DNA from 4 places in the Paenibacillus sabinae T27 genome. Region 1 is predicted to be linked to each of the others. Evidence: predicted binding sites of a transcription regulator. Region 1 holds the regulator's gene; each other region holds the start of a gene.
What was found. Region 1 encodes Rex, which represses fermentation and respiration genes when NADH is low (regulators of the CRP and FNR family bind a similar motif). Its sites were predicted from a motif close to TTGTGAAATATTTCACAA; they were not measured.
Positions count from the first base shown of each region.

Region 2: PSAB_RS03710 (flavocytochrome c) is a predicted target of Rex. The motif match lies at 2,182-2,199, and genes of this name have one in related genera.
Region 3: nirB (nitrite reductase large subunit NirB) is a predicted target of Rex. The motif match lies at 1,090-1,107, and genes of this name have one in related genera.
Region 4: adhE (bifunctional acetaldehyde-CoA/alcohol dehydrogenase) is a predicted target of Rex. The motif match lies at 1,970-1,987, and genes of this name have one in related genera.

Region 1 is NZ_CP004078.1:3,420,364-3,423,530, reverse strand. Features, by position in the region: gene dinG (ATP-dependent DNA helicase DinG) at 1-499, shown strand, start outside; gene PSAB_RS15730 (redox-sensing transcriptional repressor Rex) at 875-1,525, shown strand; gene PSAB_RS15725 (amidohydrolase) at 1,515-2,813, shown strand; gene PSAB_RS15720 (cell wall elongation regulator TseB-like domain-containing protein) at 2,810-3,167, shown strand, end outside.
Region 2 is NZ_CP004078.1:824,473-827,639, forward strand. Features, by position in the region: gene PSAB_RS03705 (ketopantoate reductase family protein) at 1-263, shown strand, start outside; gene PSAB_RS03710 (flavocytochrome c) at 427-1,971, opposite strand; gene PSAB_RS03715 (hypothetical protein) at 2,632-3,033, shown strand.
Region 3 is NZ_CP004078.1:3,652,013-3,655,179, reverse strand. Features, by position in the region: gene PSAB_RS16865 (hypothetical protein) at 1-172, shown strand, start outside; gene ric (iron-sulfur cluster repair di-iron protein) at 282-989, shown strand; gene nirB (nitrite reductase large subunit NirB) at 1,210-3,167, shown strand, end outside.
Region 4 is NZ_CP004078.1:3,646,588-3,649,754, forward strand. Features, by position in the region: gene adhE (bifunctional acetaldehyde-CoA/alcohol dehydrogenase) at 1-1,894, opposite strand, end outside; gene PSAB_RS16840 (Crp/Fnr family transcriptional regulator) at 2,823-3,167, shown strand, end outside.

The sequences.
Region 1 (3,167 bases):
CGACCCGCTCAAGGAAGCATTGGCTTCCGAGGAAATCACCGTGCTGGGCCAGGGGGTCGAAGGAGGGAGCCGGAGCAAGCTGCTTCGCCGCTTCCAGGATAATTCCGCTTCTGTTCTGCTTGGAACGAGCAGCTTCTGGGAAGGGGTGGACATTCCCGGCGACGCGTTAACCTGCCTTGCAATCGTAAGGCTGCCGTTTCAGCCGCCGAATCACCCTCTTGCAGAGGCCAAAGCCGAGCTGCTGCAGGCGCAGAAGAAGAATCCGTTCATGAAGCTGTCGGTCCCGCAGGCCGTCATCCGTTTCAAACAAGGATTCGGCCGCCTCGTCCGGACCGCGCAGGATCGCGGAATAGTTATCGTATATGATACCAGAGTAATCGAATCTTATTACGGAAAATACTTCCTGTACTCGCTGCCCGGACCGAAAATGGAGCATATGACGACAGAGCAGATGGTTCCGCGAATCGCCGAATGGCTCCAGCATGACGGAGCATCCTAAATTCGGGTGGCCGTGTGCAACATAGGTCAATCATCGGGTTTAATCAGTACCGCTTTTGAAACGGATTGGCCATTGTGCAACATAGGTCAATCACTCGGTTTAGCTTTACCGCTTTTGAAACGGATCGGCCATTGTACAACATAGGCCGGTCTAACGACTTTTATCCTTTGGGGTCTTTTGTAAGTAGATCCCGCCAATCGTCAAGCGTGTCCCGTTAGGGACGAAAAGCGATCCTTCACCGTTTGATCAAGGTCCCGCCTAACTTCCGCCAAACGCTAATTGCCTTTAGCGGGTGTCCAGAGGGCGGCAGCCCTTGGGGCCCTCCCTATTAGGGAGGGTTTGGGAGGGTCCTATTACAATGTAGGAGGAGAACTCATGAAATCGGACAAAATATCGGAGGCCGTCGTCCGCAGATTGCCTGTGTATCTGCGGTTTTTGAACGAGCTTCACAGACGAGAAATCGCTACTGTTTCTTCTCAAGAGCTGGGACAGCGGCTCGACCTCAACCCGGCGCAAATTCGTAAGGATTTGGCCTATTTCGGAGACTTTGGAAGAAAAGGCATCGGCTACGACGTTCCGTACCTGATCGAGAAAATCCGTCATATCCTGAAGCTGGATCAGCCGATCAACGTTGCTTTGGTCGGAGCCGGTAACCTGGGCCATGCGTTATCCAATTACAACATCTATTTAAAAGATACAATGAAAATAACGGCCGTCTTTGATTCCTATCCGCCGAAGGTCGGCACCAAAATCAATACGCTGACTGTTCAGCCGATGGAAGAGCTTGCCCAAACCGTCCGGGATCAGGGCATCCGTATCGGAATCATTACCGTACCCGATCAGGAGGCGCAGAATGTCGCGGATATACTAATCGAATCCGGGATTGAAGCGATTCTAAACTTCGCGCCGGTCATTCTTAAGACGCCGTCAGAGGTTCGGGTGCACGCGGCAGACTTTACTACCGATCTGCAAAGCTTGGCGTATTATCTTCATGAAGGAAAGGAAGAAGAAGCAGATGGGCAATAAATGGATCATCCGCGGCGGCAAATTTGCCGTGCCCGGCTCAGATAAGCCTGTGATCGATGGCTATATGGTTATCGATAACGATCTTATCACTTACATAGGGGAAGAACCGCCTGTGCTGGAGGAAGACATTCCGTCTTTTGACGGCAGCCGTCTACTGTTCCTGCCCGGGCTTGTCAACACGCATGGACATGCGGCGATGTCCCTCTTGCGCGGCTACGGAGATGATCTGGCGCTTCAGGTCTGGCTTCAGGAGAAGATGTGGCCGATGGAGGGAAAATTCACCGGTGACGACGTGTACTGGGGAACCGCCCTGTCGGTATTGGAAATGCTGAAGGGAGGAACAACGACCTTCCTAGATATGTACGATCATATGGGCCGTGTGGCCGAGGTGACGGAAGCTTCCGGAATTCGCGCAGTCCTGATGCGGGGCGTTATCGGGCTGTGTCCGCCCGAAGTGCAGGATCAGAAGCTTGCCGAAGCGGTTGCTTTTGCAAAAGAATGGCATGGCAAAGCAAACGGCAGAATTACGGCCATGATGTCGCCGCATTCGCCATATACGTGCCCTCCCGATTATATCGAGAAATTCGTTCAGGCGGCCCATGATCTGGATCTGCCTATTCATACGCATATGTCCGAAACACGGCGGGAAGTGGAGCAGAACGTAACGGATTACGGACTGAGACCGGTCGCCCATCTGGAGAAGCTCGGCGTATTCACCCGCCCGTCGCTCGTGGCGCATGGCGTGCATCTGACGGACGAGGAGATTGAGATTTTGGCCCGTCATCAGGTTGGAGTTGCCCATAATCCGGGCAGCAATCTGAAGCTGGCCAGCGGCGTGGCGCGGGTGCCCGAGCTGCTGAAGGCCGGTGTAACCGTATCGCTTGGAACGGACGGCCCGGCAAGCAACAACAACCTGGACATGTTCGAAGAAATGCGCCTGGCCGCGCTGATCCACAAAGGGGTCTCCGGCGATCCGACCGCGGTTCCGGCCGCTGAAGCGCTGCTCATGGGAACGGAGTATGGCGCGAAGTCGGTGTTCCTGAATCAAGTGGGCCGTCTGGCTCCGGGGATGAAGGCCGATTTTATTGCGATCGATATCGACCAGCCGCATCTGCTGCCGCATACGGATCTTATATCACACTCCGTATACTCGGCCAGCGCCAAGGATGTGGAGCATGTATGGGTCGACGGCAAGCAGGTTGTGCAGCACGGAAAGTGCCTGACCCTTGACGAAGAGGAGATCCGCCGAAAGGCGCAGGAAGCGTTCGAGGACCTGCTGAAGCGATGAGAAAACGAAGAAAATGGGGGTTATACGGGGCATTCCTGGCCCTGCTCCTTCTGTTTGGATTCTATCAATTTTTTGCCTATGTCTTAAAGGATACGTGGAGTGAGCGGAAAGAGGCCGAAGCCATCGCCACAAGCAGAGCGGCCCTTACCGAAATCGATCGGACGCAGAAATCGATCTGGGACGAGAATGCGATCTATTGGGTTCTAACCGGCAAGAACAAAGCCGGGACCGACATGATGGTGTGGGTGCGATTCACTACAGACGGAAAGCCGGTCCAAGGAGATAGCGCCGTACATGCGGAGGAGCTGTCTCAAGGCACTTCCGAGAAAAGAATGCGGAAGATCATCGCTTCCT
Region 2 (3,167 bases), 2.6 Mb from region 1:
AAGTAGCGGCAGTGGGGCACCGGCTGGGTATCAATGTGAGAACCGATGAGGTCATGAGTCAATTGAGGCGGGCCTGCGAACCTGAGGCATGCGGCGATCATTTGCCCAGTATGCTGCAGGATGTACTGAAAGGGAGAAAGACAGAGATCGAGGCATTGAACGGAGCCGTCATCCGGTTAGCCGGTGACTTCGGGATGGACCTTCCCTACAGCAGAGCCGTATATCAAATGGTCAAAATGCTGGATGAGATCAAAGGGACTTAGCGAGAGCTTTTTTCGGTCATAAACGACTGCACCGGAGGAACTTCACAAGTGGAAGCTCCCGCCTTCGGAGGCGTCTCCCAACCGAATAACAAAACAAACAAACGCTTGACCATGATGGCCCAAGCGTTTGTATTTTACTCAGTGAAAAGAGAAAGCTAATATCTTACTGTCCCTTTAAAAACTCAGCAGCCTTAATACCCGCCTGTCGGCCGAAAATAATGATTTCGGCTACGGAGTTGCCGCCGATGCGGTTTTGGCCGTGCAGGCCGCCGGTGACTTCGCCTGCGGCGAAGAGGCCCGGGATCGGTTTGCCTTCTTTGTTCAGCACTTCGGTGTTCGTGTTGATCTTCACGCCGCCCATGGTGTAGTGGACTCCGGGGCCGATCTTGATGGCGTAGTAAGGCGCTGCGGACAGGTCGTTGTCCATTCCTGTCGTTCTGCCGAATTCGGCATCTTTTTTATTTTTCACACTGCTGTTCCAGGTGTCGAGTGTCGCTTTCAGCTGATCCGCCGGAACGTTGATTTCCTTAGCCAGCGCTTCGATGGTGTCGGCTGTTTTCACAAAGCCCATTTTTTCATACTGCTGAATTGCTTTAGCGCGGGATTTCACGCCGGAATCGAATACCAGATAAGCGGATTTTTCGGTAAGTGCATTGATGGCTGCCGTAACATTGTCGCGAGTATCCAGCTCGTTCACGAAACGTTTGCCGTCTTGGGCAACGAGGATGGCGCCTTCGCCGCGAACCGCTTCCCCGATGAGATAGGATTTTTCCTGCTGTACGGTCGGGTGAACCTGAATTTGATCCATATCCACGGTTGTACCGCCAACGCTGAGAATCATCTTAATGCCGTCGCCGGTGCTGCCTGCTTGGTTCGTGGTCACATATCCTTTGAGATCCGGTCTGACTTCTTCAATCATTTCCTTGTTGGCCCCGAATCCGCCGGTTGTCACAATGACAGCGTCGGAAGTAATGGTTTTTTCGTCGGCTTGGTTGAAGAGGACTTTCACGCCGTTAACTTTGCCGTCTGCTTGCGTAAGTTCCTTCACGTCGGCGTTAACAAAGAGAGGAATCCCTTGCTCTCTTACGTTCTTCACCAAACCTTTGACCAGGTATCCTCCGATTGCGGAGCCGTCTTCTGGACGGTGTGTGCGCTTTTCGTTCATTCCGCCGGTAATCGTGAGGTTGTTCAACCGGATGCCGATGGAATCCAGCCAATCGATAGCACTTGCGGAATTGTCAACGAAGAAACGAAGCATTTCTTTGTTGTTGGTGCCATGGCCGCCTTTTAAGGTCTCTTCATAAAATAAATCATTGCTGTCCTTAATGCCTTGCTCTTGTTGGAATTTCGTCTGCGAAGCGTTCATCCCCGAAGAGGATTTGGTTGTGTTGCCGCCGGCTACCGGCATTTTTTCAAAAATAACCGGGTTCTTGCCGTTCGCTTTGGCTTCAAGTGCGGCAGTCATACCGGCACCGCCCGCGCCCACAATGATGATATCGTATTTATCTTTCAGTTGATCGATCGGCGTATACTCGACTGTAGACGCTCCCGAAGTGGCTTCAGCTGTTGCTGTGGCGGTTGGTCCCGCAGTTGCTCCAGCAGCTTCTTTGTTTTCCGTGTTGTTGCCCGCATTCCCGCTGCCGCATCCCGCGATAACAAGCAGGACCGAGAGAATGAGAATAAGAGCCGGTAATACTTTCTTTTGCATTGGTTAACCCCCCAGATTTGAATCTCTTTTGTTTAAGATGAAAGAAAGAAGGAAGTGAAAAAACAAAGGCGTAACGGACGAATTGGGAAGTGAAGGAGCGCGAGCTTAGGCTTAATCTCGGACTTCAAATCTTGTTTCGAGTTACGTCCCCAGTCTCCAAAATGTTCCTCTTTACTTCATGATATTAAGTATACCATTACCCTTGTTTAGTTGTGAAGTATTTCACAAATATTTTGAAAGAACTTTTTGATAATTTTTCAGTGCACTTTTCAAAGTGATGTACACTTGGGGATTGCAGAATGGGGGATACTTCATGCTTGACTTCAGGTAACAATGATATACTTGATGGATACGGGCAAAGATGTGATAGACATAAATCCAAACAATATAAGATGAACTTTTAAATATGACATCAGGGTAAGGAGTAACGAAGGGGGAAGTTTGGAACTGTAGGAGCGATAGCGATCGCCCGAAAGCTTTCCGGAGGAAAGCTCGCTTCGAAAGCATAGGCTGTCTCCGGATTTCAACTCGAAGAGTGGATTAAATCAAGAAATCTGGAGATGGGCAGCGGCCGGAAGTCCAAACGTTCCTCGTAGTTACGACTGGGTTCTGATGGGAAAATCTTTAGTTCAGCTTATATAGCAGGGGGAATCTATGAATATGAATGTGGAGAAAAATGAATTTGATTCGGAGTTTTGTCATGTGGAATACATGCCTGAAGATAATATCGTATTTCTAACATGGAAAAAGTTTTGCAGCTATGACGACTATAGAACCCCTACATTATATGTTTTGGAACTGCTGAAGAGATATCCGGGCAGTAATTTTGTCGTAGATGCGAGAAACGGATTTGAGGATGAACAAGAGGATGTGGAATGGGGATTTTCCGTGCTGCTTCCGGCTATGGCCAATACAGATTGCGAACATGTTGTGTTCATCATGAATGAAGTTACCGAAATTGAAGACGAGATGGATATGTGGACAAAAGAGTTCATGAAGTATTTTACAGTGAAGAGAGTTAAAAGTTATTTAGCTGCAGTTAAGTATATCGTGAAAAAATGATCATCAATACGGGTAACAGGCAAAAAACTGCGTACAATGCAAAGAGAGCCGTGCTGCCAACACGACTCCCCGAGCAATAGCCGCTTTTAAGGGCGGCGGCTTAACAGGATAGGCCTCATGAAATAGACCGCTTC
Region 3 (3,167 bases), 230 kb from region 1:
CTATCAGGAATGGATCGCGGCTCCTGACCTTGTGCTTCAATGGGATGGCGGGTTGACGGAGGGAAGATGGATGACCGGGGTGTATGTCAATCAGGCCAAATTTGCCGGACTCGGTCCCTACCTGAAGGATGCGGCGGGCAAACGAACCTATATGGAAGCTTATGTGCAGTAAGGCTGTTCAACAATATTTTCGAATTGACGTGATTCAAATCACGCGGAGGCTCTCCCTCGGGGGTTATTGTAGAAGCAGATCAATAAGTAACCCCTAAGGAGGAGTCACGATGAGCGTCAAACAACCTTTATTTAATAGCGATACATTGGTAAAAGAAATCGTCCTGCAGTTCCCGAAAGCGGCGGATTATTTCAAAGCAAGCAAAATCGATTTCTGCTGCGGCGGCGCAAAACCGCTTCGGGAGGCAGTAATTGAGCGCGGTCTTGAAGCGGACGCCGTCATCGGCGATTTGTACAAGCTGCTGGAGCAGTACCCGGTGCTTGAAGGGGATACTGCTTGGAACGGAGCCAAGTCCGAAGAGCTGATCGCCCACATTGTGGATAAGCATCACCGCTTTCTGAGAGAAGAGCTGCCGCTGATCGGCCAGAACGTCACGAAGGTCTATCGTGTACACGGCGGGGATTCCCCGCATTTGGAAGAAGTCTACCGCCTGTTCAACCAGCTGAAAGATGAGCTACTCGAGCATACGGCGAAGGAAGAAGAGCAGGATTTCCCGAGTATTCTTGCCTATGAGCAGGATGGAAACGAAGAGTCCCTGTCCGCGCTGCGCCGGTCTCTCCACGATTTAGAGGAAGAGCATGACGCCGCGGGCAGCATTCTCAAACAGCTTCGCGCCGTTACCGGCGATTTTACCCCACCCGAGTATGCCTGCACGACTTACCGTCTGACCTATGCGCGGCTGGAAGAACTGGAAGGCATGACATTCGAGCATGTTCATCTGGAGAACAACATTTTGTTCCCAAGATATCAAGCTTAGTTTCAGCATCGAAAAGCTGCCGATTTTCCTGGAGTATTCTTGGAGAATCGGCTATTTCTCGTGTGTCAAGAGGGTAAATAACAATATTTGTTACAAATTGATGTGAAAACATTCACTATTGGAGTGACTGTGGTCACCCGCCTAGTTAAAATTTAAACAGTATAATTCCGTTATAAAGCACTAGAGTTGATTACGAAAGCTTTTGAGGGAGGACCTGACAATGACATCGAATCGAGAAAAATTAGTATTGATCGGCAACGGCATGGCAGGCGTGGGCACCATTGAACAGATTTTGAAGCTGGGCGGCAATTATGACATTACCGTCTTCGGCAGCGAGCCATATCCCAACTATAACCGCATTATGCTGTCTTACGTCCTCGAAGGAAGCAAAAATGTAGACGATATTATCCTGAACGACTGGAACTGGTACAAGGAGAACGGCATTACGCTGCATACTGGAACCGCAGTAACCCGCATTGACGGAGAATCGCGGAAGGTTATCGCGGAGAACGGTTTGACAGCCGATTACGATAAAGTCATTATCGCCACCGGGTCAAATTCGTTCATTCTGCCGATTCCCGGCAGCGGCAAGGAAGGCGTCGTCGGCTTCCGCGACATTGCCGACTGCGAAGCGATGCTGCAAGCTGCGAAGGAGTACAACAAAGCGGCCGTTATCGGCGGCGGACTGCTTGGACTTGAGGCGGCCAAAGGGCTTGTGAACCTGGGAATGGACGTAACCGTCGTCCACCTGATGGAGGATCTGATGGAGCGGCAGCTGGATCATACCGCCGCTTCGATGCTGAAAGCGGAACTGGAACGCCAGGGCGTCAAGTTCGCCATGGGCAAACAGACGGTTGAGCTGACCGGCGAAGAGCGGGTGAGCGGTCTGCGCTTTAGCGACGGCACGGAGCTTGAAGCGCAGTTCGTAGTCATGGCGGTCGGTATTAAGCCGAATGTGGATGTAGCGAAGGCGAGCGGAATTGAAGTGAACCGGGGCATCGTAGTGGACGACTATCTGCAAACTTCGCTTGAAAATGTGTATTCCGTGGGCGAATGCGCTGAGCATCGAGGCGCCTGCTACGGTCTGGTAGCTCCGCTGTTCGAACAGGGAAATGTGCTCGCGAAGCATTTGTCCGGCGCGGAAACAAAGCCGTATGAAGGCTCAGTCGTCTCGACCAAGCTGAAAATTTCCGGCGTGGACGTTTTTTCTGCCGGGGAATTCATCGACACGCCGGAGCACACCGTTATCTCCGCCAAAGATGACTGGAAGAGAACCTACAAGAAAATTTTGCTGAAGGACAACATGATTGTCGGTGCTGTTCTGTTCGGCGATGTGACGGAATCCGCCAACCTGCAAAAGCTGGTGAAGCAGGGCTCGGAGATGACAGACGACATTTATGCAGACGTCATGGGTACCGGCTGCTGCGGCGGAGGTGGGGCCAAGAAGACGGCATCCGTCGAAAGCATGCCGGGCGAAGAAATCGTCTGCGGCTGTAACGGCGTGACCAAGAAGGCAATTGTTGACGCGATTCAGGACAACGGCTTTACGACCGTGGATGAGATTAAAGCCTGCACCGGCGCCACACGGTCATGCGGCGGCTGCAAGCCGGTCGTGGAACAAATTCTTCAATATGTGCTTGGCGACGGCTTCGAGCAGAGCGCGAAGACCGGCATCTGCGGCTGCACAACGCTCAGCCGGGATGAAATTGTGGCCGAAATTCGGGCCAAAGGGCTTACGACGACCAAAGAGGTCATGAACGTCCTCGGCTGGAAGCAGGAAGAAGGCTGTTCGAAATGCCGTCCTGCGGTCAACTATTATCTGGGCATGATCTACCCGGATATGCATGAAGACGAGAAGGAATCGCGTTTTGTCAATGAGCGGATGAGCGCCAACATCCAGAAGGACGGCACTTTCACTGTTGTTCCTCGCATGTATGGCGGAGTAACGACGCCGGAAGATCTGAAGAGAATCGCCGATGTCTCCATTAAATATGATGTCAAGGTTGTCAAAGTAACCGGCGGCCAGCGTCTGGATCTGATCGGCGTCAAGAAAGAGGATGTGCCCAAGGTTTGGGAAGAGCTGGATATGCCTTCCGGCTATGCTTACGCCAAATCGCTGCGTACGGTCAAGACCTGTGTCGGATCGCAGTTCTGCCGCTTCGGTACCCAGGATTCGAT
Region 4 (3,167 bases), 230 kb from region 1:
GCGGATACTTAACATTTGGAGTAATTGTTTTGTCGGTAATAACCGCGAAGGAGGTTACTTCCGAACCTGTACCCGAAGTTGTAGGGATGGCAACAAATTTCGCTTTGATGCCCAGTTTCGGGAATTTGTAGACCCGTTTGCGGATGTCCAGGAATTTTTGTTTCAGACCATCAAAGTCAGCATCCGGATGTTCGTAGAACAGCCACATTCCTTTTGCAGCATCCATGGAGGAACCGCCGCCAAGGGCGATGATGCAGTCCGGCTGGAATCTGTTCATCATGGCCGTACCTTTTTCAACCGTAGTTGTCGATGGATCCGGTTCAACTTCCGAGAACACTTCGATTGCTACAGGAGTTTGGCGTTGACGCAGGTAGTGCTCAACTCTTTCCACGTAGCCAAGCTTAACCATCATCGGGTCAGTAATGATTGCGACACGAGTGATGTCAGGCATTTTAGCCAGGTATTGCGTAGCGCCTTTTTCGAAGTAGATCTTTTCCGGTAATTTAAACCATTGCATATTCACGATACGACGATTCACCCTTTTCACGTTGATCAAGTTAATGGCAGTAACGTTTTGGGATACCGAGTTACGTCCGTACGATCCGCATCCCAGAGTCAGCGAAGGGATGTTCGTGTTATAGATGTCGCCGATTGCGCCATGAGTCGAAGGCGAATTGACGAGAATACGTCCGGTTTGCAGACGGTTCGAGAACTTCATGATTACTTCTTCGTTGTTGGAGTGGATGGCCGAGCTGTGGCCCATACCGCCAAACTCAACAACTTGCGCCGCACGTTCGATACCTTGATCGGCATTCTTAACTTTATAGCAAGCCAGAACCGGGCTCAGTTTTTCAGCGGACAGCGGGTATTTGGTACCTACGCCTTCCAGTTCGGCGATCAGGATTTTGGTGCCTGCAGGAACTTGAATTCCGCACATTTCGGCGATTTTCACTGCGGATTGACCGACGATTACCGGGTTAACCGCGCATTTTTCCACGTTCATTGCGCCGTTGGTCAGTTTAGCTGCTTCTTCTTTGTTAACAAAGTAACAGCCATTAGCGATCAATTTCTTCTTCACTTGGTCGAAAATCGGCTCTTCAATAATGATAGCTTGCTCGGATGCGCAGATCATGCCGTTGTCAAAAGTTTTGGAAAGAATGATGTCATTAACCGCTTGATCGATATTAGCGCTCTTCTCAATGAAGGCAGGCACGTTACCAGGGCCTACGCCCAGAGCCGGTTTACCGCAGCTGTATGCCGCTTTAACCATTGCGGATCCGCCTGTTGCCAGGATCAGAGCCACGCCGTCGTTGTTCATCAATGCGTTGGTTTTGTCCATGGTCGGTTGCTCGATCCATTGGATGCAGTTCTCAGGAGCGCCTGCTTTTACTGCTGCGTCATGCAAAATTTTTGCTGCTGCGGCACTACAAGCTTGCGCGGATGGATGGAAACCGAATATAATAGGATTACGCGTCTTAATGGAAATCAACGCTTTAAACATCGTGGTGGATGTTGGGTTGGTTACCGGAGTGATACCCATTACGACGCCGACCGGCTCAGCAATCTTTTGGTAGCTGTCGTAAACATTATCTTCAATTACGCCTACTGTTTTGTCATACTTGATTCCGTGCCAGATATATTCCGTTGCGAAAATGTTTTTCGTGATTTTGTCTTCATAAACACCACGGCCTGTTTCTTCAACAGCCAATTTTGCCAGGTACATGTGTTTGTCCAAACCGGCCAGCGCCATTGCATGAACGATTTTGTCAACTTGTTCCTGATCGAGAGCCATGAATGCTTCTTGAGCTTTCTTCGCTTTATCCACCAGAGTCTGAATATATTCTTCAGCGGTTGGTTGTTGCACTTGGGCGGCTACTTCATTCTTAACTGCCATTTCCCTCGTCCTCCTGTCAATTTGTGTGTTGTTCTTCTCTACACCTCGATAATATCACATCAAATGCGACTTGTATAGTGAAATCTTTCACAAAGTATAAAATTTTTTTGCGCGCTTTTCAAAGCGCTTACATTTTGGGTTATTTTCAGGGACGTCCTACCTACTCCCCCTTCTTATATATGCTCAGGAAACCGTTGATTCTGGCCGATCAATAGAAGAATTCAATGCGATCAATTACCGATTACCCAAGAAACGCAGGTTCAAATATCTTTCCATGCTATTATTCCTAATTTTAAATAAAGAATTCGTCTAACTCCATGAACGGCAACAAAAGCACCGACAAGCGCCGATCCGGGATGCTCCCCGAGAAAATGCTCAATAAATCGTTCATATAGAAGAAAGCGAAATATGCTCGTGCCGATAAACGACATGATCCGGATTCCTGGAACTTCATAATAGAACGGATTTTGAGATAAAAAGCAGACGCTCTATTCACCCGTTTCCGTATGGCCGAAGTTAACGCATGTACTACCATAATTTCCTGCTTCCCGGCCCACTGCTCTCTTCCCGCAAGTTCCCGCTGAGCAAGATCGGCTCCGAAACTCCCGAACCCAATCCTCTATAAGAAACCTTTGTCCTGCCCGCCTATGAAAGTTGTTTCCAAATCGAGTTTCTCGCTTGCCTAAGACTCAACCATCATTTATAGTAAAAAAAGCTATTTGCCGTAGTCAGTGACCACGTCATACAACTTCAATTGGAAATAAATATTAGAAATCACACTTAAAATCATGCTTTTGAAGTGAAAATAATCACAATGTTGAAAATTAGACACTTTTTTGCGCAAATCTTTCACCCATATTGAGGAATTTCATTGTATAATTAATTTAAAATTTACTGAAAAACTGAGGGAATAAAGGGGATGTCGATTATGAAAGAACACACCAATGTCATCGAAGCCCATGGCAATACAAACTGTTTCTCCGAACAAAACTTTAACAGACTGCTGGTAACGATGAAAGAACGTCTGGTTCCTGAAGGCTCCCATTTATTCTGGGAAGGCGACTACTCGGATAAGCTGTTTTACATCAAACGCGGACGCGTCAAGCTGACCAAATCCACGGATGAAGGAAAAGAACTCATTCTTTATATGTATCAGGCAGGCGATATGGTCGGTCAAGCCGATCCGTTCTTCAGCACGAAGCACAGCTTCACCGCCGAAGTGATCGAGGAAAGTGAAGTCGGCGTGATCGAGCACAAGGATCTGGAAATTCTG